Regions from separate parts of the Fictibacillus nanhaiensis genome, predicted to be linked through region 1. Evidence: predicted binding sites of a transcription regulator. Region 1 holds the regulator's gene; the other holds the start of a gene.
What was found. The regulator Rex, encoded in region 1, represses fermentation and respiration genes when NADH is low (regulators of the CRP and FNR family bind a similar motif). The targets are predictions, from matches to a motif close to TTGTGAAATATTTCACAA.

Region 1 (15,807 bases):
TTAGTCCTCAGGATTTAAGGTATGTGAAACAAGTGCAACTTAGTGGTAAACGGTATCTTATGATTGAAGTTGAGGAAGATACGGTGATTGAAGGCTTTACGATGATTCCTGAGGCTTTTAGGGAGAAGGTGGAAAAATAGATCTACAAATTACATGACTTAAGCCCTCCTCAATTGCGGGAGGGCTTAAGTTACAATGGATTACAATTCTATATTATGAGAAAAATTAAAAATCGAACATTTAAAATCACTTTCACAATAGTTAATTCAAGTTAACAAATATTATTAAAAATTTTTTTCCGGTAGATTTTTTATTAATTGAGATAAGGATTCAAAACCAAGTTCATTTATTCTTAGTTTCATTTTCTCTGAATAAATAGTATCATATCCATTTTTCTCAATTGAAAAAATAAAAGACTCCATACCTTTTATTTGTCTAATTTTAAGAAAATCATGATTATCAAGTGACATATTACGCACTTTAATCTTAATAAATAAATTTAATGCATCGTGATATAATTTATTGATTCTTTTACGACCAATAGAAATCCTTCTATAATTATTGGAATCTTTTGTAACACTAACTCCTGTTATTCTTACATGATTGGATATATTTAAATTTATCAGTGATATCTTATCTCTATTTAATTTTAATTTATACCTTTTTAATAAAACCTCAACTAAATTTAGAATTTCCACTTTTAACCCTTGTATAAACTCATTTGTATCCTCAGATTTAAAAGAGATTGTTATATCATCAGCATATCTTGTATAAATTATATTTTTAAAATTCATTTTTTTTAACTTGCCATACAAGATATTATCAAATTCTTTTAGATAGATATTTGATAAAATTGGTGACGTAATTAAGCCTAAAGGAAGACCTTTTTTTTCTATACTACAAATACTAATTAATCTCGATATTTCCATTTTACTAACTTTAGTTTGGTCAGGGTTTACATTTAATTGTGAAAATAATAAATCTAAAAGTATTTTATGGTTTATACTTATGAAAAAATCTTTAATATCAAGTTTGATAAAAATATCATTATACATGTGAGCCTTTGCATTGTTAAATATAGAGGAATTCTTTACATATGCTTTTGTGAATTTCGAAAAAATTAGTCTTTCTTCTAAAAATTCTTTTATTCTTGTATGTTTTTCAATTACAGACTGATCTGTATATGTTATTATTTTTCTTATCTTTCCTTTTCTTCTGATAAACTTAATTTTATACCATGTTGCGTCAACTTTATTCAAGAGTTTAACACCTCCGTTAGCCCACCACTTGGTGTAACAATTAAATCAGAATACTCAGTTAGAACAGAATCAAATTCATTAGAAATAGTAAGTTTAGTATTCTGACTACCAATGTTTATCATTCCAATAGCATACATAACGTACACAAAGTATCCAATTGCTTGTGAAATATTAATATCAGAATAATTAGTACTAACATTGATTTCTTCTGATTTAAGTGGGACTTCACTTTCTATAGAACGGGCCATAAAACTTATGAAGTTTTTTTTAAGAATGTCTATAGTTTTATGAAAAACTCTTCTTCTTTTTGTTATATTATCTCCCTCCAATTTTGTTATTGGAGATCGCAAATCTGATTTTATGATATCAACTGTGAAAAGACTTATTAGAAGTGTTACCAAATTATCTAGAGTTAAAGTCACATTTATATTTTTATTGTCTACCGTGTATTTACTTACTCTATTATTATTAGCATTAAGGTAATTTTGTTTAGTTATTTTAATTGTATTACATTTAAAATCTATCAAATTATTAATTTTATTTTGTAAATTATCACCTAAAACATTATTAACAAAGTAAAAATGAGGTTTAATTAACTCAGAAGATATCTCATAGAAAAACTGTCCAGGAAAATACCTTATGATATTAAGATTATTAGCTGAATAAAATTTATTGGCATAGGCTAATTTCATAAACCCTGAAATTAAATCTTCTTCAGAAGAAAAGATATCTGGCGCCAGGACAATTAATTTATCATTTATTATTTTTTCACTTGAAAATAACCCTATCTCCGCAGCAGTAGAAATACTTTCATGTAATATAATGACTTTATCACTCATTAAGCTAGTAATTAACTCAATAGATTTTAAACTTTTTAATTGAATATCGTTATAATTTAATTTATTATTTCTACTACTGAACATAAAGTTTTCTTCTAATATTAAACATTTAAAATTAGAATTAATAGATTCAATATACTTTTTAAGTATTATTCTCTTATCTACTTTATCTTGTTCACCAGGGTTAAAATAACTACCACATAAAAAAAAAATCCTTAAAGGATTGTCTAATGTTTTATTTAATTTAAAATATGATAAATTCTCCATACAATAAATTTACCCCCAAAATAAATAAAAAGAGCCCTACTAAAAATATTCATGAATTTCATTGTAAATGTTATTAATTTTATAGCGTTCCGAGCTGGAGCAAAGATTGCGTAAGCGAGCGGTTGTTATAAAATTAATTGCATTCTTGTAAAACAATGAACGCAAGTTCTGAATATTTTTACATTTTGTGATTGTCTCAACCTTAGACGCTAAGGTAACTGTGTACATGACAGTTTTACTAGGGCTCATTATTTTAAATATACCACTAAGTATATGAATTTAAAACTTTATTTTATCAAATACTTTATCTATTTCTTTGGCGATGCTCTTATTATAATAAACCTGTTCAATTTTCAAACCAACATTGTATCCATTTTCTTCAAGCTCTTGTGCGTAATGATAATTTCTATAGAAAGTTGTTAAGACGATAAACTTCTTTAGCTGTCTTGCTTTTCTAATTTCAGCATCTACTTCATTGACTACATATTCTTTATCAACTATTAAACTTATGAGTACCAATAAATCGTAATAACTGACTTCGAAATCAGCTACTGTATTAAAGGTATGTTTTTTTAATAACTCTAGATCTTCTTTATTTTGATCTGAATATTCTGGCATAACAAACCCAGATTCAAAAGTCTTATTTTCAATTTCCCATATTAATTTATTTTGATGTTTCTCAATTAAGTAATTCACCAAACTTTGATGTATTAAAGTAAATATTTTATCTTTAGCCTCTACTAAAATATTTATAATATCTACATCTGTTAAGTATACTCTCCTTCCATACTCATCTTTAAACAATATTTGTGTTTTTCTATTTTTTTTTCTAAAAATGAATTCCACACCTTCAGTCGCACATTTGATATTAACAAGAGGATAATAAATTAATTGTTTATTATTTTTTTTTTCAACACTAGATGCATATAATGTGTCTAAATTCGTTAACCAGTTCATAATTAGTCTCCTTACTTACATATTAAGAAATACACCTTTAACTTACCATATTTCAGAAAACTTAAGAGACTACTTTCTGATAATAGAAAGTAGTCTCTAATTTTTCTATAATGCTTATTACTTTTAAAAAATCCTTACATCATGCCGCCCATTCCGCCCATGCCCATGCCTGACATGTCAGGCATTCCGCCGCCAGCGTTTTCTTCTGGCTTATCCGCGATTACTGCTTCTGTTGTTAAGAACATTGCAGATACGGATGCTGCGTTTTGTAGCGCTGAACGTGTAACTTTAGTTGGGTCAACGATTCCGGATTCGAACATGTTTACCCACTCGCCAGTTGCAGCGTTAAATCCAACTCCGATTTCTTCGTTCTTCAGACGCTCAACCACTACAGATCCTTCAAGACCTGCGTTGTGTGCGATTTGACGAACTGGCTCTTCTAGTGCACGAAGTACTAGTTTCACACCTGTTAACTCGTCGCCAGTCGCTTCTACTTGAGCGATCGCTTTTAGCACGTTAACTAGAGCTGTACCACCACCGGATACGATACCCTCTTCAACCGCTGCACGCGTAGAGTTTAGTGCGTCTTCGATACGAAGTTTGCGCTCTTTTAGCTCAGTTTCTGTAGCTGCACCAACTTTGATTACGGCTACTCCGCCAGCTAATTTCGCTAGGCGCTCTTGTAATTTTTCTTTATCGAACTCAGAAGTTGTTTCTTCGAGTTGTGCTTTGATTTGGTTAACACGAGCTGCGATCTTAGAAGAATCTCCAGCACCTTCTACGATAGTTGTGTTTTCTTTTGTAACCACAACTTTAGAAGCTGTACCAAGCTGCGTGATGTTCGCAGTCTTAAGGTCAAGACCTAGCTCTTCCGTAATCACTTCACCGCCAGTTAGTACTGCGATGTCTTCTAGCATGGCTTTACGGCGGTCACCGAATCCAGGAGCTTTAACAGCTACTGCATTGAATGTTCCGCGAAGCTTGTTAACTACTAATGTAGCAAGTGCTTCACCTTCAACGTCTTCAGCGATCAACAATAGAGATTTTCCTTGTTGAACGACTTGCTCAAGTACTGGAAGGATTTCTTGGATGTTCGTAATCTTCTTATCTGTGATAAGGATGTACGGGTTCTCAAGCTCTGCTTCCATCTTGTCAGAGTTTGTTACCATGTATGGAGATGCGTATCCGCGGTCGAACTGCATACCTTCAACCACTTCAAGCTCTGTTGTGAATCCTTTTGATTCTTCAATCGTGATAACGCCGTCGTTTCCAACGCGCTCCATCGCTTCAGCAATCAATTGTCCTACTTCTTCGTCAGCTGCAGAGATCGCCGCAACTTGTGCGATAGACTCTTTGCCTTCGATTGGTTTAGAGATCGCTTTTAGTTCTTGAACAGCAGCAGCCGTTGCTTTTTCGATCCCTTTGCGAAGTACCATTGGGTTTGCACCGCTTGTTACGTTCTTTAATCCTTCACGAATCATTGCTTGAGCAAGAACTGTTGCAGTAGTTGTTCCGTCTCCTGCTACGTCGTTCGTTTTGCTCGCAACTTCAGCTACAAGCTTAGCACCCATGTTTTCGAATGCATCTTCAAGCTCGATTTCTTTTGCAATTGTAACACCGTCGTTTGTGATTAGAGGAGAACCAAATTTCTTCTCAAGCACAACGTTACGTCCTTTTGGTCCAAGTGTTACTTTTACAGCGTTTGCTAGTGCATCAACACCACGAAGCATTGAGCGGCGTGCGTCTTCACTAAATTTAATATCTTTAGCCATGTAAAAACCCTCCCATTAATTTTAAAAGTTAGTGACTTACATATGCTTTATGTTTGATTTATGTAGCTTCAAAATATTGAAGCTTCCAAGTTACCTAACGATTAGCCTACGATCGCTAATACGTCAGACTCACGAAGAATCAAGTATTCTTTACCTTGGTACTTTACTTCTGTACCAGCGTATTTTGAGAAAATAATCGTGTTGCCTTCAGAAACTTCTAAAGAGATACGCTCGCCGTTATCCGTTACACGGCCCGTACCTACAGCAACAACTTTTCCTTCTTGAGGCTTTTCTTTTGCTGAATCTGGCAATACAATGCCGCTTGCAGTTTTTTCTTCACCTTCTACAAGCTCAATAATAATACGGTCACCTAGTGGCTTTAACAAGTGAAACACCCTCCTTAAATAGTTAAAAGATTTCTTATTAGCACTCTTTGTTAGTGAGTGCTAACTCCATTTCTAATAATAAATAAAACTAAAAAATTTTGCAAGTGAGAAATATAAATATAAATCGAATTACCCGCAAATTCGATATCCTCGCGAGCCCTGCCTATTCTATGTTAAAATGGGTAAGCATATAAAGAGGTATGAAACGTAATTATTTTTAGGGCTGTACGTAAAGGAGAAGGTAATTTGAAGAAAAAATATTGGTGGATCATCTTCATATATATCGTGATGCAATTCTCAGGTTACATTGGGGTTCCACTGCTACATGAACTTGGTGTTCCTAAAAATCAACTTTTTGGAATGTGGGGAACGTTCAGCTTTATCGCGGCTCTTGTAATCATCCTTTACATGCTGATCCCTGAAATGAGAGAACGCCACCGAAATTCTAAGCGCGTCTCAAAAGGATCTGCCATTCTATGGTCGATCATCGGTATTTTCATGGCGTACGCCGCTCAAATTATCGCGAGCATGATCGAGATGAACCTGTTTGGTATCCAGCCTGGATCGGAAAACACGAAGCAACTTGTTGAGATCGTGAAAAACGTTAAATATTTTATGATTGTAACGGCCATCGTTGGGCCAATACTAGAAGAGATCATCTTCCGAAAGATCATTTTCGGCTCTCTTCATAAACGCTTTAATTTCTTTATTTCTGCTTTGATCAGTTCTTTAATCTTTGCTGCTGTTCATGCGGACTTCACACACTTATTAATCTACACGGCAATGGGCTTCACGTTCGCTTTTCTGTATGTTAAAACGCAACGTCTTATCGTACCGATCGCGGCACACGTTGCCATGAACACGCTCGTTTTGATCGTTCAAGTATTATTTGCCGATAAAATCAAAGAAATGGAACAACAGCTAGAAACAGCGCAACTGATTATTGGAGGACTATTATGAAGACATCACCACTGTTTATGGCATTTTTATATCTAGGAATCGGAGTCGTCTTTACGTACTTAGCCGTTCATTACGCAAGCGAGTACGGTATGACAAGCTTCTGGACGATCATCACGATGGTCGTTGCAACCTTCGATTACGCCAATGCCATCCGCTATTTTGCGTTAAACAACCACTTGAAAAGAAAACGAAAGAAATAATATGCGGGAACTGCTTCTTATTGGAGGCAGTTTTTTTCGTTTTTTGGCGGTGTTTTGTGAGGATGGCCAGTGGCGGATGTGGGATTGGACAGATTAGTCATCGAATCCGACAGATTATCATCACGAGCAGTACTTTAGGTAGCACCTAAATAGCCCGCAAGTCACCTCAAACGATGCTTACTGTCGACTTTCACGAAAATACTGTCCACTTTTTGAGTTTTACTGTCCACTTTCGTTGAAATACTGTCCACTTTTGCATATTTACTGTCTACTTCCTCATTTTTACTGTCCACTCCCACTCTCCCATACCGCAGCTTCATTCCAACCACACAAAAAAGAGGATTCCCCACGTGGAGTCATCCTCTTTTTAATCATGATACATCGCTTCTGCCTGAGCTTCTCGTTCTTTTACGAGTGCTTCGACTTCGGCTTTCATTCGTTTTTTATAAGCGGTCTTCGAAATGATGATGCTGATTTCGTATAACAGGATAAGCGGGAACGTAACCATCAAGTGAGACAGCAGCTCTGGCGGTGTGATAAGACCCGCTACTACTAAAATCCCAAAGTAAGCTACCTTACGAATGCTTTTAAGGAAATCAGGTGTTACGATTCCAAGTCGAGTCAAGAACATAATTAAGACTGGAAACTGGAATAACAATCCGAACGGCAGTGTGATGTTGAATAGGAATGAGAAGTATTCCTGAATTCCGTATTCACCTTCTACACTAAGTGCCACGGCGACATTTCCCATAAAGCTCACAACGAACGGAAACAGAATAAAGTACGAGAATGCGAGTCCCGTCAAGAAGAGCACGAATGCGATCGGGATGTACATGAGCGTTACTTTTCGTTCGTTCTCATAAAGCCCCGGGCTGATGAATGCCCAGAGTTGGTACAACACCACTGGTGCGGATAGGACGAGGCCGATGAAGAAGGCAAATGTCATGTACACGTTCAGTGGATCGGTTAGATGAAAAGCGTTCATCTGAATGTTCTTTGCGATTGGGTCACTTTGCAGATATACGATTACGGGCTTGGCTAAGAAAAATCCAGCGATCAAGAATAGGAAGAAGGCTAGGATCGCCCATATGATGCGCTTTCGTAATTCGCCAATGTGACCGTATAGCGACATATTTTTTTCAGAGGTCATAGACAAACATCCTTACTTCTTCAGTTGTTCGCTTTCCTTTTTCTCATCTTCTTCGTCCATCATGCCTTTTGTTGCATTTTTGAACTCGCGAAGCGTCTTACCTGCTGCTTTACCTAGCTCAGGCAACTTTTTCGGTCCAAACATAACAAGAGCTGCAAGTCCGATTACCGCGATACTTCCTGGTCCTAACATAACGATTACCTCCTTGTTTTAAGAATAGTTTTTCATAAAATAAACAAGCGATTGCAATTCAACAGCTAGATCGATGTGATGAACACGAATCTCGGGTGAGACGGTCAATCGTGCGGGTGTGAAGTTTAAGATGCCTGTTACACCTGCGCGCTCGAGTTGATCGGCGATCGGTTGAGCGGCTCCTACTGGAACGGTCAGGATCGCAACATCGATGCCTCGATTCTTCAGTTCTTGCTCGATGTCTTCTGTGTGATAGATCGGAACTCCGGCAATTTCGGTGCCGATTTTAGCTCGGTCTACATCGAATGCGACTTCTATTTTGGTATTGTTATTTTTGGTGAAATTGTAATGTAAAAAGGCCGTGCCTAAGTTACCTACTCCGATTAACGCTACGGTTGTCGTTTCATCCTGGTTCAACGTCTTTGCGAAGAACGACAGCAGATAATTAACATTGTAGCCATAACCTTTTTTGCCTAATGCGCCAAAGTATGAAAAATCTCTGCGGATTGTTGCAGAATCTACTTTTACGGCTTCGCTTAATTCAGCAGAAGACACCCTTTGTTTACCGGAAGATGATAAGTTTTTCAAAAAACGATAATACAAGGGCAGCCGTTTTGCTGTTGCGTGGGGTATTTTTAACTGGTCTTGGTTCATATTTGGAGCCCTCCAAGTTTAGAAAGCTTATCTATTCCTATTGTATCATATTTTGTCAGGGCTTGAAGAACGTAGAAAGTCCCCATTCTTGCCTCCTGTTTTCGATTGGAGGTATGTAGGCCCGATCACCATTCCCTTATCCGCTGCTTTACACATATCATAGACGGTTAATGCTGCTGCAGAAGCCGCTGTTAACGCCTCCATCTCAACACCGGTGCTACCTTTCGTTTTCACTTCAACTTGGATGTTTAATTTATACATGCTGTCCGCTAATTCATCCCATGAAAAAGACAGATCAACGCCAGTCAGTGATAACGGGTGACACATCGGAATCCAGTCAGAGGTTTTTTTCGCAGCCATGATCCCAGCGATCTGTGCGACGGCTAGAACGTCCCCTTTTTTAAATCCGTTTTCTTTGATCTTAAGTAAGACTTCTTCAGAAACCGTTACCCCGCTTACCGCTACGGCTGTTCGGTGAGATGTTTCTTTTTCCGAAATATCAACCATGCGCGCGCGGCCTTCTTCGTTAAAATGGGTAAACTCTGTCATAAAACCCCTCCTCATGATGAATATACACGAAACCGCTTTTATTGTCGTTAAGATTTTACTTGTAATTATTGCAAAATGTTGAACATTCCCTTTGTTGGCGCGAATCTCCAAACTACGCTAAACTACTAGTTAGACAGGGTTATTTGTATAAAGGCTGATTGCATGATTGTTGAATGTAGTTGATTTCCGTTCCAGGTGCTTCGCTTTCAGCGGGGCGACCGGTGAGCCCCTTGCCGCTTTGCGCCCTTAAGGGTCTCACCTGACCGCTCGTCCCGCAGGAGTCTCTCACCTTACACTTCAATCAACTATTCAATGAAGCACTAACTCAATTCTTTTTGGGAATAAGCCAATAAATAAAACCACCCGTTTTTCATAGAGGTGAAATTACAATGATTATTTTACAAGTTCAAGACGTTACGAAGTCGTTTGGCGCGGACGTTATTTTATCGAATATAAAACTAGAGGTTCAAAAAGGTGAGCGAATTGCGCTTGTTGGGCGGAACGGTGCGGGTAAATCTACGCTGCTTCGCGTGATTACTGGTGAGTATTCCTATGATTCTGGTCATGTCATGATTCCAAAAGACGTGAAGACTGGTTATCTTGCGCAAGATGCAGGGCTAGATTCGGATGAATCAATCTGGAATGAGATGCTCTCGGTGTTTGAAGACCTTCGTAAAAAAGAGAAAAAGCTGCGTGAGATGGAAGCGCGTATGGGCGATCCGGAAGTGATTGCGAATGAAGCGGAGTATGAACGTCTTCTGAAAGATTATGATGCGCTGCAGGTTACGTTTAAAGACGAAGGCGGCTATCAGTATGAAGCGGAGATTCGTACGGTGCTTCACGGTTTTCAGTTTGCCGATTTTGATCGCGATACGAAGATCAACACATTGAGTGGTGGGCAAAAAACGAGACTCGCACTTGCAAAGCTCCTATTAACCAAACCAGATCTACTCATTCTCGATGAGCCGACGAACCATTTAGACATCAAAACGCTCACGTGGCTCGAGCAGTATTTGCAGAGTTATCCTGGTGGCATCTTAATTGTTTCCCATGACCGGTATTTCCTCGATAAGATCGTAACGACCGTTTACGAGGTTTCGAGAAAACGTTCTTACCGTTTCACAGGTAACTATTCTAGCTATCTCGAGCAAAAGGCGGAGCGTTTCGCTCAAGAGATGAAAGAGTTTGAGAAGCAGCAAGAGCAGGTTGCGAAGTTAGAAGATTTTATTCAGCGCAACATCGTGCGTGCTTCCACTACGAAACGTGCACAAAGTCGTCGCAAACAGTTAGAGAAGATGGAATTGAAAGAGCGTCCCGCTGGTGCCGAAAAGTCTGCTAGTTTTTCTTTTGAGATTGAAAGACAAAGCGGGAACGATGTGCTGAAGCTTGAGAACGTGAGCACAGGATATGAAGACGGTGAGCCGTTATTTAAGAACGTATCGGTAGCGATTAACCGCCAGGACAGCGTCGCGATCGTTGGACCGAACGGAATCGGCAAATCTACTTTATTAAAAGTGATACGTAAGCAGCTGCCGCTCATATCGGGCGATATACGTTACGGCAGTGGACTCATGATCTCTCACTATGATCAGGAACAAGCGGATCTGCATTCACGCAAGACCTTACTGAACGAGCTGTGGGATGACTACCCGGAAAAAACGGAAAAAGAGATCCGCTCGATCCTCGGACAGTTCCTGTTTAGCGGTGACGATGTACTTAAGCTTGTAACAGAGCTGAGCGGTGGTCAGAAGGCTCGACTTGCCCTGGCGAAGCTTATGATGGAGAAAGGAAACCTTCTTCTGCTTGACGAGCCGACGAACCATCTGGATCTTGACAGCAAAGAGATCCTTGAACAAGCTCTGATCCACTATCCTGGTACGATCCTATTCGTATCGCATGACCGTTATTTCATAAACCGTATCGCCACGAAAGTCGTTGAGCTCGCGCCAACAGGCATGACCGAGTATCTAGGTGACTACGACTATTACACGGAAAAGAAAAATGAGATGAAAGCACGGGAAGAAATCGCCGCGCGCCAGAAAGCAGAAAATGCGGTTAACACTCCTTCTTCTAACCAAGGAAACGGTGCGAAGAACTCGATCGATAAAGAAGCGAAGAAGCTGGATCGTAAAAGACAGCGTCGCATCGAGGAGATTGAGGGTCTGCTTGAAGGGCTCGAAAGCAAGATCACTTCGGCAGAAGCTGAACTTTGTAAACCTGAAGTCTTTCAGGATTATGAAAAGACACAAGAGTTTCAGTCTCAGCTAGATGATTTGAATGAAGAGATGGAAACGTTGATGGAAGAATGGGAAGAACTTCAGAATGCTTAAGTTGAAAGCTGATATCCTTACATAGTGGGATGTCAGCTTTTTTATATTCATCTCCAAGTTGGTTTTGCACATTTCGACATCACTTCCATACATTTTACACACAATTTTACGAACAAGAGCCCCAAAAAATCTTAAAAACGTTACTACTATAAATTCTTATCCACAGTTCACCCTGTGGATTCTGCACTTTTTGACGACTTATCCACTTTATCCACATGAACATGTGTATACATGATGTGAATTGTGTATAACACAAACCCTTTATTTCAAATGTTTCAAAACCATTGTCCACATTATCCACAAACCTGTGTATAACTTTTCCACAAAAATGAAGGGTTTTTGTGTCGAATTAAGTCGATTGCTAAAAAAGCTCTTCTCCTCATATAAGGAAAAGAGCTTTTACATTATTGCGCTTCTAAATCTAATCCTGGTACACCGTTTAATGACATATCTCCACGCGTTCCTTTTTGGTACGCCACACTTCCTGCAGCTCCAATCATGGCTGCATTATCTGTGCATAAGTGAAGCGGAGGAATGACGAGGTCGTACTTTGTTCCATTAAAACGGCTTTCTAGCATGTGACGAAGTCCTTTGTTCGCTGCTACCCCACCGGCCAAGAGGACTTGTTTTACGTTATATTGCTCTGCGGCACGGTATGTTTTTTCCACAAGTACATCCACAACACTCGCTTGGAAGCTTGCAGCTAGATCTTCAGGCTTGATCACTTCTCCGCGCTGCGTTGCATTATGAACCGTGTTGATCACGGCTGACTTCAAGCCGCTGAAGCTGAAATCAAGCGAGTTCGGCTCTAGCCAAGCGCGAGGCAGGTCAATGTTTGCTTCACCCTCTTGTGCCAGCTTATCGATATGAGGACCGCCTGGGTATGGCATGTTCAGTGTTCGCGCGACTTTATCATACGCTTCCCCTGCTGCATCATCTCTTGTTTCACCGATCACCTTGAACGTGCCGTGCTCCTCCATCAGGACAAGCTCTGTATGCCCGCCTGAGACGATAAGAGACAAGAGTGGAAACGTCATTTCTTTAACGAGTCTGTTCGCGTAGATATGTCCTGCGATATGATGCACAGGCACGAGCGGCAGATTATGTGCAAAGGCGAACGCTTTCGCTGCGTTAACACCGATCAATAGCGCTCCCACGAGGCCAGGTCCTTCTGTTACAGCAACCGCCGTGAGTTCTGCTGGCTCTAATCCTGCTTGAGTTAAGGCTTCTTCGATCACGACCGTAATCTCTTCAACATGATGGCGTGACGCCACTTCAGGCACCACCCCGCCAAAACGCTTATGACTCTCAATCTGTGACGCGACTACGTTTGCCAACAGTTCAGTACCGTTCTTTACAATCGCTACTGCCGTCTCATCACAGCTTGTTTCTATCGCTAATATCAATTCGTCTTTTATCATAATTCCACCCACATCACTAAAGCGTCTTCACCATTATCGCTATAATAGTTTTTCCGGATACCGCCTGCTTCGAATCCTAGTTTCTTGTATAAATTCTGTGCCACATGATTACTTACGCGTGCCTCTAGCGTCATCGTTGCAGCGCCGTGCATCTTCGCCAGTTTGATCGCTTCTCTCATGAGCATCTCTCCTAGCTTTCTTCCTCTATAAGAAGGAAGAATTGCGATGTTCGTAACATGTGCCTCGTCCATAACGAGCCAGATGCCGCAATAACCGACCGGCTGAAAGGAATCTTCGATCACGAGGTAATGAGCGAATTGGTTCTCAACGATCTCTCGATAAAAAGCTTCTCTTGACCATGGAACGGCAAACGATGCTTGCTCAATACCAAGGATATCATCTATATCGCTTACTTTTGCCAGTCTGAATGTATAAGGCTCTCCCATCAGATCCACCTACTTCCCCTGTGACTTCAGCCAGTTCACTTCTGCTTCTGCCAACTGAAGATAGCTTGGTGTAAACGAATGGATATCTACGGGTTCGCTCGTCATACCGATACGTCCGAGTTCGCTTGGACGCGGATTGTGATCAGATACTTGTCCAAAAACAGCTTGATCCCCCAAAACGTTCTGAATCGTTTCTTGGTGCAAAGGCAAATCATTACCTACGAATAATATCTTTTTATCTAGCGTTTGAAGCTTTTCCAACCAATCTTTTAATAAGATGATCTGGTCTTCCCAAAGATTTTGAAATTCCCCTGAATCATTACTTCCGTATAGGCCCGTAAACAGCTGTGTGCGACGCGCATCGAACAAAGGAACAGTATAGCCCTCAAAGTATTTCCCGCTCTGAGCGAGTACTTCCAAGCTTGAGATCCCAACGAGTTCTTTTTTCAGGGTCCACGCGAGTGTCTTTGCGATCGTTACACCGATTCTAACACCTGTGTATGATCCTGGCCCTTTCGCAACCACGATGCGATCAAGATCTGCAGGCTTTACCCCAGTCTCTTTTAATACTTCTTCAATCGCAGGCATCACTCGTATCGAATGATTCTTTTTTAAGTTCGTTATATACTCACCGAGTACTTTTCCTTCATCCAATACTGAGATCCCCATCACAAGATTGGATGTATCTATTGCAAGAACTTTCATTACATAATCTCCTTAACGCGTTCTTCGTATCTGCTTCCGATAGGTCTTAATTGAATCTCGCGCTCTTCGTCGCCTTTATGTGAGATCACGAGTTCAAGTCTTTCCTCTGGTAAATAGTCTTCTATAAATACGGCCCACTCTACCACACAAACGCCATCTCCTGAAAAGTACTCTTCGAATCCTAAATCTTCGTCCGAGTCTTCTAATCGATACACGTCCATATGATAAAGCGGCAGTCGTCCACTATATTCTTTAATGATGGTAAAAGTAGGAGAGTTCACTGTACGGGTCACTCCGAGCCCTTTTGCAAGCCCTTTTGTAAAAGTCGTCTTTCCCGCTCCAAGATCTCCAGCCAGTGTGAGTACATCTCCTTTTTGAAGAAGAGAGCCCAGCTTTTCGGCAAAAGACATCGTTTCTTCCGCTGACTTTGTTTCGTATTGATAAGTACTCATGACTTCCCCTTACCTTTCCCTAAAATGATTAAATCCTTTTTTCGTGAGAAGTTCAGGCTTCTCGTCCTGTTTATGAAGATAGACCTCAGCCTTACCAGCTTCTCCAACTTTCCCGATTTCATAAAGCGGCAGCCTATGTTGTTTGAAAGTATCTGCCAGCACCTTAAAGTCTTCTTCTCTTGCCGTCCCAACCAGCACATAGTCCTCTCCACCAAACAACTGGTGGTTGAGCACGTCAGCATCTGGTAAATCTCTTAAGGACTCACTAACAGGCAGGCTGTTTCTTTCTATATGAATGGAAACGTTACTCGCTTCAGCGATCTCATTCAATTCGCTAGCCACTCCGTCACTAACATCGTTCAAGGAAATTCGAAAACCGCTTCCTGCAAGAAGTCTTCCTTGTTCGATATGAGGAACGGGCATCTGATGTTGATTTATCCATTTTGCTTCGTTTGCCGTGAAATCAGCATGTCTTGTTTTTTCAAGAAGAATGTTGAGTCCTGCCGCTGATTCTCCCGTTGTTCCTGTTAAAAATACAATGTCTCCAGGTTTCGCGTTACTTCTTAATAAAGATCTTCCTTTTTCTACTTTTCCAATAACCGTCACCGATAATACTAACGGTCCTTTTGTAGAAACGGTATCGCCGCCCATAAGATCCATTTTGTATTTCTCTGCAAGATCTCCCATGCCTCGATAGATCTCTTGAAGCTCATCCTCCGACCATTCTGAAGGAATCGCGATCGAGACAAGATAGAACTGCGGAATACCACCCATAGCGGCTATATCACTCACGTTCACAGCAAGTGCTTTAAATCCCGCTTGATAAGGAGATAAGGTATCCCTCGTAAAATGAACGCCTTCTACCATGGTGTCCACACAAACGATTTGATCCATCTCTTCGTTCACCGACCAGAGAGCAGCGTCATCACCGATACCTTGAACAACCTCTTTTTGAAAAAAGTGCCGAGGCGTGATGCTGTTGATCCATTCAAATTCATCTTTAATCATGGATGTGCTCCTCTCTGGTCTTTGCTTTTAAATAAAGTTTTTAAAATAGCTTTTCACTTCAATGATAAGTTGATTGTAGTGGAAGGTGCAAGACTCCTGCGGGACGAGCGGTCAGGTGAGACCCTTAAGGGCGCATGGCGGCAAGGGGCTCACCGGTCGCCCCGCGGAAAGCGAAGCACCTGGAGCGGAAATCAACAGCTCAAAAAAACAGCTAAGAATAAACTTAAAGACAATTCAAATTATAAAAAAGCCTTAGGATT
Region 2 (15,807 bases), on a different contig from region 1:
TCATCGCGAATATGAACGGATAACGGAAGCGTAGGTTCACTCCGAACATCGCTGGCTCAGTGATTCCGAGGTATGCTGATAACGCTGAGGTTCCAGCAAGTCCTTTAAGCTTCTCATCACGCGAAGCCACAAACATCGCAAGTGCAGCAGATCCTTGTGCAATATTTGATAGGGCAAGCATCGGCCATAAGAATGTACCACCTGTATTTGAAATGAGTTGTAAGTCGACCGCTAAGAACGTATGGTGCATACCTGTAACAACGAGCAATGAGTAAAACCCACCATAGATCAATCCGCCTAACCAGGCAAAGTTATCAAAGATTGATACGAAAAAGTCTGTAATGCTGTTACCGATCGTAAACGTGATCGGTCCGATAACGATAAAAGCTAAAAATCCTGTTACTAATAATGTGATTGGTGCTACCAATAAGAGCTGTAAGGCATCAGGAATACGTTTTTTCAAGAAAAGTTCTATTTTCGCTAAAAAATACGATGCGATTAGAACGGGCAATACTTGACCTTGATATCCTACTTTTTCAATCGGTAGACCAAATAAGTTCCACGTTGGAATATCCTTTGTTTTTCCGTAATCCCATGCGTTCAATAGATCTGGATGGACAAGCATCAGTCCAAGTACGATACCAAGTAATGGACTTCCACCAAACTTCTTAACCGCTGACCAACCGATCAGACCTGGTAAGAACACGAAAGCAGTATTCGCGATCAAGTTGATCATTCCAGCAAGATCAGCCCAGTTCTGATGAACATCAATAAATGATTTCTTATCATAAAAAATGTCGGGGCCAGTCAAAATGTTGTTGATCCCCATCAGTAGACCTGCCGTTACGATGGCAGGAAGAATAGGAATAAAAATATCTGCTAACGCTTTTATCGCACGTTGTAGTGGATTGAGCTTCTTACTCGCCTCATCCTTGATGTCTTCTTTAGACGCGCGGCCTGTACCTGTGATATCAATGAACTCGTTGTAAACCTTATCAACCGTTCCTTGCCCAATCACGACTTGATATTGGCCGTTTGTTGAAAACGAACCTTTTACGAGATCAATATTCTCTAGAGCCTTCTCGTCTACTTTTCCTTCATCTTTAAGAGCAAGACGAAGGCGCGTCACACAGTGAGTAGCTGCTGATATATTTTCTTTACCGCCAAGAGCCTCGACGATTTGTCCAGCTGATTCGCGTATTTTGCTCATTCTGTTCCCTCCTAGAAACCGTTTCCATTTCATCTGAAAAAAAGCTACATAACTCTATACCCTTAACTATCAGTTGATGAAAACTGGTTCACTCCTATAATGTGTCTAAGCGTTTTCATAAAATACAACTTGTATATACATCTTACAAAAACAATTTAACCTGTATATACAAATATGTCAATCGCTTTGATTACTTGGAGAATTTTACCTCAGTGAGCTACTTTTTCTTTTCTCCTTATTTTTTGCTATAATCTGTTCATATAGAGAAACGAGAATAAAGGAGATTTTATGATGTCACCTAAAAAAGCACTTACGATTGCAGGATCAGATACAAGCGGTGGAGCTGGTATTCAAGCTGATTTAAAAACTTTTCAAGAGCTAGGCGTTTACGGTATGACTGCTCTAAATGTTGTGGTTGCTCAAGACCCACATCGTGAATGGTTTCATGAAGTGTTCTTGCTTCCTAACGATCTTTTCAAAGCTCAATTAGAAACGGTTGTTTCCGGAATTGGTGTTGATGCACTCAAAACTGGCATGCTTGCTTCCGTAGAAGCTATACAAATAACAGCAGATCTTATTGAAAAGCACGATCTTCAAAACGTGGTAGTAGACCCTGTTATGGTTTGTAAAGGAGCAGAACCTCTACACCCTGAACTCGCTAGTACATTACAAAATGTTTTGGTACCTAAAGCGACGGTTGTAACGCCAAATCTATTTGAAGCTGCACAACTTGCTGGTATGGAGCCGATCACGACAGTTGAACAGATGATGGAAGCTGCTCATAAGATTCAAGCGAATGGAGCTAAATATGTAATCGTTAAAGGCGGCGCAAAGCTTGAACATGAAAATGCCGTTGACGTTCTTTATGATGGACAAGAGTTTGAAGTTTTAGAATCTGAAAGAATTGAAACAACATGGACACACGGGGCAGGCTGCACGTTCTCAGCAGCGATTACCGCTGAACTTGCAAAAGGAAAACCTGTACGCGAAGCCATCCTAACGGCAAAAGATTTTATTACAGAAGCTATCGCAGCAGGATTTGAAATCAATCAATATGTAGGACCAACTTGGCATGGTGCTTACCGTGAAAAATTAAACAAATAATTATTAGTGAAGACTGATCATTTTAGATCGGTCTTTTTTGTTCTATAAACTATAAAAACATTTGTGATTGTAAATCTGAAAATCCGACATCATTCGTAGACCGACCAACTACTTTCAAATCTTAAACACCAATCTTCATAGTGATTTATGTTTTATTTTGCTTCAAGGATATGTTGATTGGAGCGCAAGGTGCGAGACTCCTGTGGGACGAGCGGTCAGGTGAGATCCCTTAGGGCACAGAGCGGCAAGGGGGCTCACCGCACGCCCCGCGGAAAGCGAAGCACCTGGAGCGGAAATCAACTACTTTCACAAACGTGCACCACAGACATGCATATCAGCTTTCTAAAATTGATAGGCATATCATACACGTTATTTACGAATTTGAATTATAATAAGTACATCTATTCAGCACTGGAGTGTGAAGATATGCAGCTCATACAAACTAACGAAGTCCAGGAAACACTGGATCAGCTTATTGGAAAAGAACTATATCTCCATTTAGAAACAACCAATGGCGCATATGCCAATCATAATAACGAGAGTGTTCTAACCGTTAACGCATATATTCGAAATGGTAAAGTAACACCCTTATCAGGAAAAATCATGGGGAACGGACCCTACCGTGTTGGCTTAAAAATTGAGCTAGGATGGATTTATGCAGAAGGTTTAACACATTGGGAAATTGATTCTGAAGGAAGATTGCTGATGGCTGGTCATGATGCGGAAGGTCGCCTTGCAGTAGCTCTGCAACTGAGTTCTTCCCCATTCGATGTATAAGGAGGTTATATAAATGGATGATCATTTACTCGTGATTTTCCCCCACCCAGACGATGAAGCGTTCGGGGTGTCCGGGACGATCGCTCAACATACAAAAAAGGGATTACCTGTTACTTATATCTGCTTAACGCTCGGTCAGATGGGTAGAAATATGGGAAACCCGCCATTCGCTACACGTGAATCACTCCCACTGATTCGTCAAAAAGAGCTTAAAGATGCTTGTGACGCAGTAGGCATTCAAGATTTGCGACAGTTTGGATTACGTGATAAAACAGTAGAATTTGAAGATGAGAAGTTTTTAGCTGATCAATTCTTAGCTGTCATTGAAGAGGTTAAACCAACACGTCTCATCACTTTTTATCCAGGGTATAGCGTACACCCTGATCATGAAGCTACAGCAAGAGCCGTCGTGCGTGCAGTAGGAAGCATGCCTGAGATGGATCGCCCGGAATTATTATGTGTGGCTTTTGCAAAAAATTCTGAGGAAGATTTAGGAGCTCCACATGTGGTAACAGATATCTCGGATGTTTTTGAAGAAAAAATGAACTGCATTAAAGCACATCGCTCTCAAACACAATGGCTAGTGGAAAGCGTTGATAAAGATCCTGCCATGCTGGCTTGGGTAAAAAATGAAAGATTTTGGCGTTATCCTTTATAAGCAATGTAATTGTACTAACCCGTGGTCTTACCTAGACTTCGGGTTATTTTTTACGGGTAAATACTTGAATTATCAAAAAAATGTACAAATCCATGTAGCATTTTCCTAATATTGTGGTATACTAATTGTAACAAATCGTTCACAATTTAGACGCTAATTCGTCAAAATTGTAAGCGTAAACAATACTTCAAGGGGTTGATTAGTAATGGATGTTTTTATGGTTTACTTATTTGTAGCGACTGCCACACCATTATTTTTATGGAATGATAGTCGTAAGTTAGCCTTATGGCAAACGCCGTTCATCGCCCTTTTATGGACTTACGTTGTGTTATTCATGGCTAATGATAGCTTAAGCTTATTCGTACACAGTTTCTTCATCACCGTATTCATCGCAAATGTCGTTTTTGCTCATTACGCAGCATACATCGTATGGGGTCGTCCATATTTGGCGAGACGCAAGATGGAAAAAGCAAAATATTAATTTAAACTTTAATCCCCTCTATTATTAGAGGGGTTTTTGCATTTATTGGTATTTTTTCTCATTTAAATTTTCTGATATGTACTCCCATATCGCTTCATCACATCCTCTCATCCCCTATGATCTATTTATTCCGCTTTTCTTCTGTTTTCTTCACTTTATGCTTGTTTTCTACACTATCTCATCAATACCTGTTGTGTTTAAATCTGACCATGTTATACTCGTTACCGTTGAAATTTCGAACGGAATATGAGTTGTTATAACTTACAAAACAGGAGTGATTTTCTAAAGATATGATAATAAATGAATCAAAAAACAAGCGTATTGTTATTAAAATTGGATCTAGTTCTTTAACAAGTAGACTTGGCGATATTAGCAGACATAAATTAGAGCGTCTCGTTGATGAAGTTGTTAAATTGAAAGATGATGGCCACGAAGTGTTACTCGTATCTTCAGGCGCAGTGGCAGCAGGATATAGACGTTTAGGTTGCTTGAATCGTCCTACTTCCCTGGCTGAAAAACAAGCAGCTGCATCGATCGGACAAGGTTTGTTAATGGAATCTTATTCAGAACGTTTTATCTCTCATGGTTATACCGCGTCACAGATTCTAATTACGAGAAGTGACTTTTCAGACCGTGATCGTTATCATAACGCTCGAAATACGATCAATGTCCTTTTAGATCGCGGAATCATTCCCATCGTAAATGAAAATGACACGGTTACAGTAGAACGACTTAAGTTTGGGGACAATGACACCCTTTCAGCTAAAGTGGCAGGTCTTGTTGATGCCGATCAGCTTATTATTCTTTCTGATATCGATGGCCTGTACACGGATGATCCTCGTAAAAATCCTGATGCAAAGCTTTTAACTAAAGTAAGTGAAATCACGCCAGAAATCGAGGAATCTGCAGGAGAACCGGGTAGTGCGGTAGGTACAGGTGGCATGCGTTCCAAGATCGATGCTGTGAAAATCGCAATGGCCTCTGGAATATCATCTTTTTTAGGCAATGCGACTTCACCAAATATTATTCTCAAAGCCGTTATTGGAAAGGCCCGAGGAACGTATTTTGTTCCTGGCAAAAATGAATTCAATCTTGATACGAAGCGACAATGGATTGCTTTCCACTCTGGTCCAGAAGGTGAGATCGTTGTCTCGAATAAAGCCAAGCAAAGCATTGATGAGCTTAAAAGTCTTTATCCTACAGGCATTCGCTATGTGAGTGGTCACTTTAAAAAAGGCTCAGTTGTTCGCATTAAAGACTTAGACGGGAATGAAGTGGGTCTTGGCGTTTCGAACTATTCATCTAAACAGTTAATTAAAATAAAAGGTATTTCTCGCGACGAGCTAGCTGATGTCGGCCCTGAAGAAGCCATCAATAACAAAGATTTAGTCTGCCACACGCGTTTGGCGGTACCTATTCATTAATATAAATCGAAGAATAAGTGTTTTTAAAATACAAGGAGGCGTTGGATGAGTACTTTTAAAAGTACAACCAAAAATATTGATGTGAAAGACCAAGCAAAATTAGCCCAAGAAGCTTCTAAACACCTAGCACTACTCAGTGAAGAAGAAAAGAACGAAGCACTGTTAGTGATTGCTGATAGGTTAGAGAGTGAGACAGATTACATCATAAAAGAGAATGAGAAAGATCTAGTTAACGGGAAGGAAAAGGATTTTTCAGAAGCCTTAATGGACCGTTTACGCTTAACAGAAGATCGAGTTAAAGAATTTGCAAACGGGCTGCGCGAGGTCGTAGAGTTAGAAGACCCTGTTGGTGAAATACTTTCTGACTGGACACTTGATAACGGACTTAATGTAGAGCAAGTTCGTGTACCATTAGGTGTAATCGGAATGATCTATGAGGCACGTCCAAACGTAACGGTGGATGCAACAGGACTCGCCTTGAAGTCAGGTAACGCAATCGTATTAAAAGGTGGATCAAACGCTATTCACTCAAACTCTGCAATCGTTTCTGTGATTCATAAAGCGTTAACAAAAACAAAAATCCCTGAAGCTGCCGTACAATTTATTGCTTCTACAGATCGAGAAGCCGCAGGTCAATTGTTTACGATGAAAGAGAATATCGATGTATTAATTCCTCGTGGTGGCGGAAATCTGATTAGAACTGTTGTCGAAAATGCTACGGTTCCAGTTTTAGAGACAGGTGTCGGCAACTGTCACATCTATGTCGATCAGTTTGCTGATTTGGATAAAGCTCTCTCTATCATGGAGAACGCTAAGACAGATCGACCGGCTGTTTGTAATGCGGCAGAAACCTTTATTTTTCATGAAGCATGGTTGAATGAGCACGCTGAACTAGTTTCCGCTCTTTTTGAAAAGCACGAAATTGAAGTGCATGGTGACGAAAAGTCAGCAGAGCTATTGCCAGATGTGATACCTGCCAATGAAAAGGATTGGGCTGAAGAATATTTAAGTTTAGCTGTTGCTGTTAAAGTTGTTAGCTCTGTCGAAGAAGCAGTCGCGCATATTGAACGCTATGGCACAAAGCATTCAGAGGCGATCGTAACTGAAAATCCAGACAACGCCATCACTTTCTTAAACAGTGTTGATGCAGCTGCCGTTTATCATAACGCATCTACTCGCTTTACAGATGGCTCTGCGCTCGGTTTTGGAGCGGAAATCGGTATTTCCACACAAAAACTACATGCTCGCGGTCCGATGGGGCTACCAGCACTAACGACGATTAAATATCGTATGAGGGGTGACGGGCAGGTTAGGTAAATATTTGTTTGTGTATGCAGTCCCTTAGAAGGGGCTGTTTTTTTTGTTGGAGTTAAGAAGGTAAAGTTGGGGTGGTGAGAGAATTTTTTTATAAAGGAGGTCGTTTATGTTAGTTAAAGATCGTGGAAAGTCTATTAGGATAAGAAAGCTTGAAGTTATGCAACGACGAGTGATTAAGCTTCACCCCAAATATTTAACCATGGAAGATGAATTAAGTGGAAGATTAGCCGGACATTTTGGTGAACAGTCGAATGATTACTTTTTAAAACCATTCAGGGACTTTTCTGTTATGCACGATTTGAGGCTTACAGCACATGAGAGTTACTTTCAGATCGACACCCTGCTTCTATCCCCTCGATATATATTGAACCTCGAAGTAAAATACATTACCGGAACTTTGATTTTTGACCATCTCAACCAAGTCATCAGAGTAAAGGATGATGGGTCCGAAGAAGCTTTTCGGAATCCTATTTTCCAAGTAAAACGCCAACAATCTCATCTCATTGAATGGATGACAAAAAACCGAACACCTCCCATTCCCGTTCGCTCGCTAGTAGTCATGAGCAATCCGAGAACCATTATTAAAGCCCCTCCCTCAAATAAAGATGTCCTTCATTATATTACCCATAGTCCCTATTTGCAGGAGAAAATTAAGATGATTGATATGAAGTATACGGACGAGAAGCTGACGATGAAAGAGGTTAATAAACTCTCGAAGATGCTTGTACGACATCATGTACCTGAAAACCCTGATCTTCTCAGAAGGTATGGGATTGAGGCAAAAGATATCATCAATGGTGTTTATTGTACGGAGTGTTTTTATTTGCCTGTGGTGCGAAAAAAAGCTGTTTGGCTTTGTCCTAAATGTTTGCATAAAAGTAAAGACCTTCACCTTTCTTCCCTTTCTGATTATGTCCTTTTGTTTGGAAAAAGCATAACTAATAAACAGTTATGTGAGTTCCTATGTCTTTCATCTAGGCATATAGGGAAGCGACTACTTAATGATATGAACTTACCTCATACAGGTGGAAAGAAAGGAAGAGTTTACACTTTACCTGATCCGTATTGAGATTCTTCATGAGTCAATGACATACTTCTCGAATCGCTCACAAACCTCTCGAATCGCTCATAAACTTCTCGAATCGCTCATAAACTTCTTGAATCGCTCACAAACTTCACGAATCGCTCATAAACTTCTCGAATCGCTCACAAACTTCTCGAATCGCTCATAAACCTCTCGAATCGCTCACAAACTTCTCAAATCGCTCATAAACCTCTCGAATCGCTCACGAACTTCCCGAATCGCTCACAAACTTCTCGAATCGATCATAAACTTCTCGAATCGCTCACAAACTTCTCGAATCGCTCACAAACTTCTCGAATCGATCATAAACTTCTCGAATCGATCATAAACTTCTCGAATCGCTCACAAACTTCTCGAATCGCTCACAAACTTCTCGAATCGCTCACAAACTTCTCGAATCGCTCACAAACCTCTCGAATCGCTCATAAATCCACAGTTTACTTAATACAATCACGTGTAAAGGCCACCAATAAATACAAAAAAACCCCTTGCTAAGAGAAAAATCCCTAGCAAGAGGCTTTCAAACGTTTAGTTATTACTCATGACTCCCATGTTCACCCGAATCATGCTCACTACCTCCACCATGATTCTCATGGTTTTCAGTCTTCGGTGCATGCTGATCTTTATCGTGCTTCGCGTGACCAGCTGTCATTACCCAAACTGAACCGATTACTATAACGATCGCAACGAATGCTGCAAAGAGGATGTTACCGATCTGAACACGGCTCGTCAGGTTACTCTTAGTCGAGTTCTCTGTTACGTGCATGAACATCAAGAGTTGAAGAGCAGCTTGTAAGAACGCAAAACCGAAAATGATAATTAAGATCCAAGTCAACGATAGATCTGTTTCTAGTGCAATCCAAAGTGCGAATAATGTGAGCACGATGGATAAAACGAAACCGATTAAATGCTTCCACGGGAAGCCGTGGTGTTCATTAGCTACAGTTTTATTAGCCATTATGCGTCACCATCCCCATCAGATAAACGGCTGTGAAGATAAAGATCCACACTACGTCTAAGAAGTGCCAGTATAGACTGGTGATGAAAACTTTTGCAGATGTAGCTGGCGTTAAACCGCGCTTCGCTACTTGAATCAAGACCATCGTTACCCAGAAGATACCGAACGTTACGTGGGCACCGTGAGTACCAACGAGAACGAAGAATCCTGACCATGCTGCACTCGTACCGATGTTCGCACCTTCATGAATGAAGTGTAAGAACTCTTGAATCTCGAAATAAAGGAATCCTAATCCAAGACCAAGTGTGATCGCCATCCATGTGATCAAACCCTTTACATTGTGACGGCGCATCTCATGTACCGCAAGTCCGCAAGTGAAACTACTTGTTAAGAGTAAGAACGTTTGAATCAATAAACTTTCTACTTCAAACAGTTCACCAAGAGCCGGACCATCAGCAACACGGTGAGATAAAACCATATACGTTGCAAATAATGTCGCGAACAACGCGATTTCTGCCCCTAGGAAAATCCAGAAACCGAGAATATTTAAACGCCCAGTCTCCGAACGATACTCTAAAGGCGTGTTGGGGTCGTGTGTTTCTGCATGTGCCATTTTTTCACGCCTCCTTATTTAGAAATCTTTTCTGTTTCGATTACTTCTTCAACACTTACATAATAACCATCATCATACTCAAATGAACGATAGAACAATGTTCCAAACACACCGATTATTCCAAAGATGGCCATCCACATCCATTCGAATACCATTCCGAATCCGGCAACAAAGAAGAAGGATGCCATGATGAAAGGAACACCAGAGTTACTTGGCATATGAATCGGTTTAATATCTTCAGCTTTTAGCTTCTCAACTTTTCCAGCTTGCTTTTGTCTCCAGAAGTGGTCAAGACCTGTAACTTCAGGAATCTTAGCAAAGTTATAGAATGGAGGCATTGCTGTAGGTGTAGACCATTCTAAAGTACGGCCATCCCAAGCATCTCCAGTTGTTTCGCGCTTCGCGTAACGGAAGCTGTAGTACATGTTGTAAACAAGAATTAAGAATGCGATACCCATCATGAATCCACCAATTGTAGATACCATGTTCAATGGACCCCAGCCAGACTCTTCGCTGTACGTGTAAACACGACGAGGCATACCGTCTAGACCAAGGAAGTATTGTGGGAAGAAACATACGTTAAATCCGATTGTGAATACCCAGAATACCCATTTACCGATACGTTCGTTCAGTTTGTAACCAAACATTTTCGGATACCAGTAGATCAAACCAGCGAAACAAGCAAATACTGTACCTGCGATCAACACATAGTGGAAGTGAGATACTAGGAAGTATGTGTTGTGGTACTGATAGTCAGCAGCTGCCATTGCTAGCATGACACCTGTAACACCACCGATTACGAAGTTCACGATAAATCCGAGTGACCAAAGCATCGGGGTCGTAAATTGAATCTTACCTCTGTACATCGTAAACAACCAGTTAAAGATCTTAACCCCGGTCGGAATACCAATCGCCATCGTTGTGATGGAGAATACAGAGTTAACAAGTGCTCCTGAACCCATCGTAAAGAAGTGATGGACCCAAACCAAGAAACTATATCCTGCGATTAAAAGCATAGACCAGATCATGGCTTTGTAACCAAATAGCGTTTTTCTAGAGAACGTAGAGATGATCTCTGAGAACATACCGAACGCCGGTAGAATTACGATATATACCTCTGGGTGACCCCATAGCCAGAAAAGGTTCGCCCAAAGCATATCCATTCCTGCACCTTGTAGAGTGAAGAAATGGCTGCCGAATAAACGGTCAAATGTCATAAGTGCTAGTGCTACTGTAAGAATAGGGAAAGCGAAAATTATGATAACCATTGTTACAAGAGATGACCAAGTGAACATTGGCATACGGAACAATGTCATTCCCGGCGCACGCATCTTAAGGATCGTTACTAAGAAGTTAATACCCGTTAAGAGCGTACCAATACCTGCGATCTGTAGACCGAGCAGATAGTAGTTCTGTCCAGGTCCTGGACTGAGCTCGTTACTCGCAAGTGGCATGTAACTCGTCCAACCTGCTGATGGAGATCCACCGATAACGAATGAGATGTTGAACAACATCGCACCAATAAAGAACGTCCAGAAACTAACTGCGTTTAAATAAGGATAAGCTACGTCACGTGCTCCAATTTGCAATGGAACAACGACGTTAATCAAACCGATCAAGAACGGCATCGCCATGAAGATGATCATGATCGTACCGTGTGTTGTAAAGATTTCGTTATAGTGCTGTGAATCGAGGAACTTAGCCTCTGGAACCGCTAGCTGTGTACGCATTAAGAGGGCATCTACCCCACCGCGGAACAGCATTAAAACAGCGGAAACGATATACATGATACCTAGTTTTTTATGGTCAACCGTTGTAAGCCATTCGTCCCACAACCATTTCCATTTTTTATATTTAGTAAGATAGAACAGGATACCCACCATCGTAAGTACGATGGATACGTCAGCACCATATATCATCGGGTCGCCTGTTACGAAAAATTCATCCCATTTCATATTGAAATGCCTCCTCTGTTAATGGGCATGAGAATCCCCATGAGACTCTGATTCTTCAAGCTTCTTCATCTCTTCTTCACGCTTTTTCTTTTCTTCCTTCCCTGCTTTGGAGTGAGGAAGCTTCTCTTCATAACCTAGACGTTCGCGAGCGTCTAACGCGTATTCAGGGTTTTTAGCATGATCTACCCAATCTAAGTGAGTAGAAGAGAAAGTCATTTGTTTCACGTGACCAGGAAGCATAAGCTTGTCGTACTGCCCCTTCGAAAGCTCAGGAGCATCAGCTTTTGTTTCACTCGCCCACTTTTCAAACTCTGCATCAGACATAGCCATGACATCAAACGTATGGTTAGTAAATCCTTCTCCTGTAAAGTTGGAGTTACGTCCTTCATATGTCCCTTGCTCGTCAGCTTGCAGATAAAGCTCTGTCTCCATGCCAGCCATCGCATATTTCTGACCACCCAATTGAGGTACCCAGAACGATGCCATCGAATCAGCTGAAGTCAGCTTGAACAGGACAGGTCGATCTTCAGGGATGTGAAGATAGTTAACTGTTTCAATATCTTGCTCTGGATAAGAGAATACCCATTTCCAGTTTACAGATGTTGCATGGATCACCAATGGCTTTTGATCTTTCGACTCTTCAGGAGGTCCTTCAAGAGAATAGATACTCTTTACCGTTGGAATCGATAATGCGATAACGATAATGATAGGAATGATCCACCAAATCGTTTCAAGAAGATGACTTCCTTCGTTATCAGGATCATATCCTTTGTGGTTTTTGCGATCACGATATTTATAAACAATAAAAGCAGTAAGTGCGTAAACAACTAGTAGGATAAATAACATAAACCAGATGGAATACATGATCAGATCCCTCTGTTCTGCTCCTACAGGTCCTTTTGGATCTAAAACAATCATATCGCTGCAGCCGCTAAGCATAAATACGGCCATCAATAACCCGAATGTAAAAAACGGCTTCAACCGTCGCATCACCAGGTCCACCTTCCTTTCTCTATTTACAAGCATTAACTTTTGCCTAATAAAAAACGAACCAAGAGTGATTATAGAGCATTGTGAACTAAATCACAATGTAAAACATAGGCAAAAATTTAAATGACAAAAACCTTTGCTTTCATAGTACCAGAATCCTAATAAATGTGACTCTATCCACATCAAATGTCACGATTACTTCAAATAAAGCTCACAAGTTTATCACAGTTTTGACATAGAATGTTCACGATTTTGGAAGAGACTTCTTTCATTGGAAAACAATCTTGAGCTTTTTAAAAGTTCAGTTTTTACTTTTTACCCTAAATCCCACCACTGTACACCTGACTATGTAAGTTTTACAAATAAAAAAACGACCCTGCCTCCTTTAGACAAGATCGTTCATAATTATCTCTTATGCACTTACTTCTACTTGATTTTCGGTGTCATTAAAGACATTCGTATCCAGCTGATTTTGAATCTTACTTGTTAAAAGTCCTGAAGTCATGGAACCACTAACGTTTACAGCGGTACGACCCATGTCAATTAATGGTTCAACAGAGATCAATAACCCTGCTAAAGCGATAGGAAGGTCCATTGCTGATAGTACAAGGATCGCTGCGAACGTCGCTCCACCACCAACACCCGCTACACCGAACGAACTTAGTGCGACAACGACAACAAGTGTTAATAAGAACGATGGTGACAACGGATCGATTCCGACAGTTGGAGCAATCATGACCGCTAACATCGCCGGATAGATTCCCGCACATCCGTTTTGTCCGATGGAAAGACCGAATGAACCAGAAAAGTTTGCGATTCCGTCAGGTACACCCATGCTCTTTTGCGTACGAATATTTAAAGGAAGTGCTCCTGCACTCGTACGTGAAGTAAAGGCAAAAGATAGTACCGGGAAAGATTTCTTCATATAAGTAATCGGGTTCAATCCTGCAAAAGTTAAAAGCAACAAGTGAATTCCGAACATGATCAGCAGAGCGACATATGAAGCAATGACGAACTTCCCTAGTTTCGCTATGGCATCCATATCACTGAGTGCGACTGTTTTTGTCATGAGCGCTAGAACCCCATAAGGAGTTAGTCGAAGAATCAACGTTACTACACGCATGATTACCGCATAAAAGGCATCAACAATTTTAGCAAATAGTTCTGCGTGTTCTTCTTGCTTACGTTTTACTCCAAGATAAGCTACTCCTAGGAATGCTGCAAAGATAACGACAGCGATCGTTGAAGTCGGACGCGCTCCTGTAAAATCTAAGAATGGATTAGCTGGTAATAAAGAAAGAACCTGTTGCGGAAGCGTTAGATCTTTCACTTCTGCAAACGTGCCTTCCATCTCTTCACCACGAGCTGTTTCTGCATCTCCTTGCTCGATCTGAACAGCCTCAAGATCGAAAACCGTTGAAGTGGCAATTCCAACAACAGCGGCAATTGCAGTTGTTCCAATTAAAATCCCGATGATCAATCCACTAAGTTTACCGATGTTACCTTTTAAGTTCAGACGCGTAAACGCTGAAAGGATCGAAATAAATACGAGTGGAACAACGATCATTTTTAAGAATGTTACATAACCGCCACCAACTAGATTAAACCAGTCGGTCGATTTAGCAGCAACCTCAGAATCTGCTCCATATCCGTACTGAAGTCCGAGCCCGAACAAAATCCCTAGACCTAGCCCCGTAAACACACGCTTTGAAAATGAAACGTGCTTTTTTTGCATGTAATACAAAACACCCAATAGAATAAGCATAATTGCAATATTCGATAAAACTAAACCAGTAGTCACCTACAAGCCCCCCTTTAGTTAGCTAAAGTAAAATTAATACAATTAAACCCATCTGTCAAGTAGGGATTACCAGCAGGATGTTTTTTAGCGGCCACCTCCTCACACCAAAAAAGACAAGCTTTAAAATTAATTAGCGAGTCATTAGTGTGTTTAAGCTGTAGTCTCAGGTGAAATATTTAGTTGTGATACAGATATATTCAACTTAAAACTAAGATATGCTTGTTTTTGTAACAAATCCTTATGACTTGGTACTAAAGTTTGGTTAGAGGATATTTTTAAACTGATGGCTAATCACATGAGCAACAGGTTTCAAACTATACCGAATCAAAAATTTATGAATTTCTAGACCTCTAACGATTGTGCAAACAGGATAAAAGTCACTATCAAAAAGAAGGACTATTTTCCTGCACATCGTAATAAATTGTAGATGAGTAATCATTCATACATATTTAAAGGGGGAAAGTTAATGACGTTTTACGGATTTATCGTACTTTTACACATCTTAGCAGCAATAGTTGGACTCGGCGCAAGCTTCGCGATGCCAGTCGTTACTAAGTTTGCTAAAACTACAAACCAAGCTCGCTTTGCACTTGAAGTTAACGGTAAGATTGAAACTCTACCGAAGATTGGCAGTTTAACACTTCTTGCAACTGGACTTTTATTAGGTTATTTAAATACTGCACTATTTAGTGAATTTTGGTATATCTCTTCATTAGTTATTTATGTCCTTGCCCAAGTTCTTGTTATTGGCGTCATTCCAAAAAAACAGAAGCAGATGAGTGACATTCTGAATTCGCATGAAGGTGATGACCTTCCTCAATCTTACCGTACGGTTGATAGACAGCTGGATCCTTATATTTATTCTCTACATGGTTTAGCTGTTGTTATAATCATTTTAATGGTAGTGAAACCTTTTTAACCTTCATATTTCCCTCTTCTCTTGGACACAATACGTTGTAAAGAGATGAGGAGTGAAAAAACATGGCACGAGGAAAATCATTCGAACATAAAAAACAGGGGCATCCGGGAAGATTTCCTGATAACACCCTTCAAAATCGACTGGTTGAAAAGTCGGATGAAACAGATTCAGTGAACCTGGCTACAAAAGAAGCATTTAAGAACCGAACTGGTGAGCAGGAATAGATAATATTACGGGCACTCTTGGAAAATCTTCCATGGGTGCTTTTTCTTTTTTAAGATTACGTATGCACCTATTGAGTTCCTTCCCCATTCAATACTATAATCAAGAGGGTACAAATTACTGACAGAAAAGGTGTTATATAGATGAGTATTTTAACGGTGCAAGGCTTAAGCCATGGTTTTGGCGATCGTGCCATCTTTAATGATGTTTCCTTCCGCCTGCTTAAAGGTGAGCACATCGGCTTGATCGGTGCGAACGGTGAAGGTAAATCAACGTTTATGAATATTATTACAG

Region 2: a site for Rex is predicted at 12,653-12,670, ahead of qoxA (cytochrome aa3 quinol oxidase subunit II). Genes of this name have one in related genera too.

Annotation. Positions count from the first base shown of each region.
Region 1 covers NZ_JBHUPF010000003.1:4,012-19,818, reverse strand. Annotated here, with positions in the region: gene ACFS5O_RS02150 (DUF4317 domain-containing protein) at 1-140, shown strand, start outside; gene ACFS5O_RS02145 (reverse transcriptase domain-containing protein) at 285-1,259, opposite strand; gene ACFS5O_RS02140 (hypothetical protein) at 1,256-2,365, opposite strand; gene ACFS5O_RS02135 (hypothetical protein) at 2,645-3,322, opposite strand; gene groL (chaperonin GroEL) at 3,457-5,094, opposite strand; gene groES (co-chaperone GroES) at 5,196-5,480, opposite strand; gene ACFS5O_RS02120 (CPBP family intramembrane glutamic endopeptidase) at 5,727-6,440, shown strand; gene ACFS5O_RS02115 (YdiK family protein) at 6,437-6,640, shown strand; gene tatC (twin-arginine translocase subunit TatC) at 7,008-7,790, opposite strand; gene ACFS5O_RS02105 (twin-arginine translocase TatA/TatE family subunit) at 7,803-7,982, opposite strand; gene ACFS5O_RS02100 (redox-sensing transcriptional repressor Rex) at 8,001-8,636, opposite strand; gene moaC (cyclic pyranopterin monophosphate synthase MoaC) at 8,682-9,185, opposite strand; gene ACFS5O_RS02090 (ABC-F family ATP-binding cassette domain-containing protein) at 9,575-11,515, shown strand; gene tsaD (tRNA (adenosine(37)-N6)-threonylcarbamoyltransferase complex transferase subunit TsaD) at 11,920-12,936, opposite strand; gene rimI (ribosomal protein S18-alanine N-acetyltransferase) at 12,933-13,382, opposite strand; gene tsaB (tRNA (adenosine(37)-N6)-threonylcarbamoyltransferase complex dimerization subunit type 1 TsaB) at 13,392-14,087, opposite strand; gene tsaE (tRNA (adenosine(37)-N6)-threonylcarbamoyltransferase complex ATPase subunit type 1 TsaE) at 14,087-14,539, opposite strand; gene thiL (thiamine-phosphate kinase) at 14,549-15,547, opposite strand.
Region 2 covers NZ_JBHUPF010000005.1:86,212-102,018, forward strand. Annotated here, with positions in the region: gene treP (PTS system trehalose-specific EIIBC component) at 1-1,210, opposite strand, end outside; gene pdxK (pyridoxine/pyridoxal/pyridoxamine kinase) at 1,502-2,314, shown strand; gene ACFS5O_RS03075 (YojF family protein) at 2,741-3,091, shown strand; gene bshB2 (bacillithiol biosynthesis deacetylase BshB2) at 3,105-3,749, shown strand; gene ACFS5O_RS03085 (spore morphogenesis/germination protein YwcE) at 3,955-4,230, shown strand; gene proB (glutamate 5-kinase) at 4,521-5,654, shown strand; gene ACFS5O_RS03095 (glutamate-5-semialdehyde dehydrogenase) at 5,700-6,971, shown strand; gene ACFS5O_RS03100 (nuclease-related domain-containing protein) at 7,078-8,040, shown strand; gene qoxD (cytochrome aa3 quinol oxidase subunit IV) at 8,591-9,013, opposite strand; gene qoxC (cytochrome aa3 quinol oxidase subunit III) at 9,006-9,626, opposite strand; gene qoxB (cytochrome aa3 quinol oxidase subunit I) at 9,641-11,581, opposite strand; gene qoxA (cytochrome aa3 quinol oxidase subunit II) at 11,600-12,574, opposite strand; gene ACFS5O_RS03125 (L-cystine transporter) at 12,984-14,336, opposite strand; gene ACFS5O_RS03130 (DUF2269 family protein) at 14,839-15,291, shown strand; gene ACFS5O_RS03135 (hypothetical protein) at 15,354-15,515, shown strand; gene ACFS5O_RS03140 (ABC-F family ATP-binding cassette domain-containing protein) at 15,657-15,807, shown strand, end outside.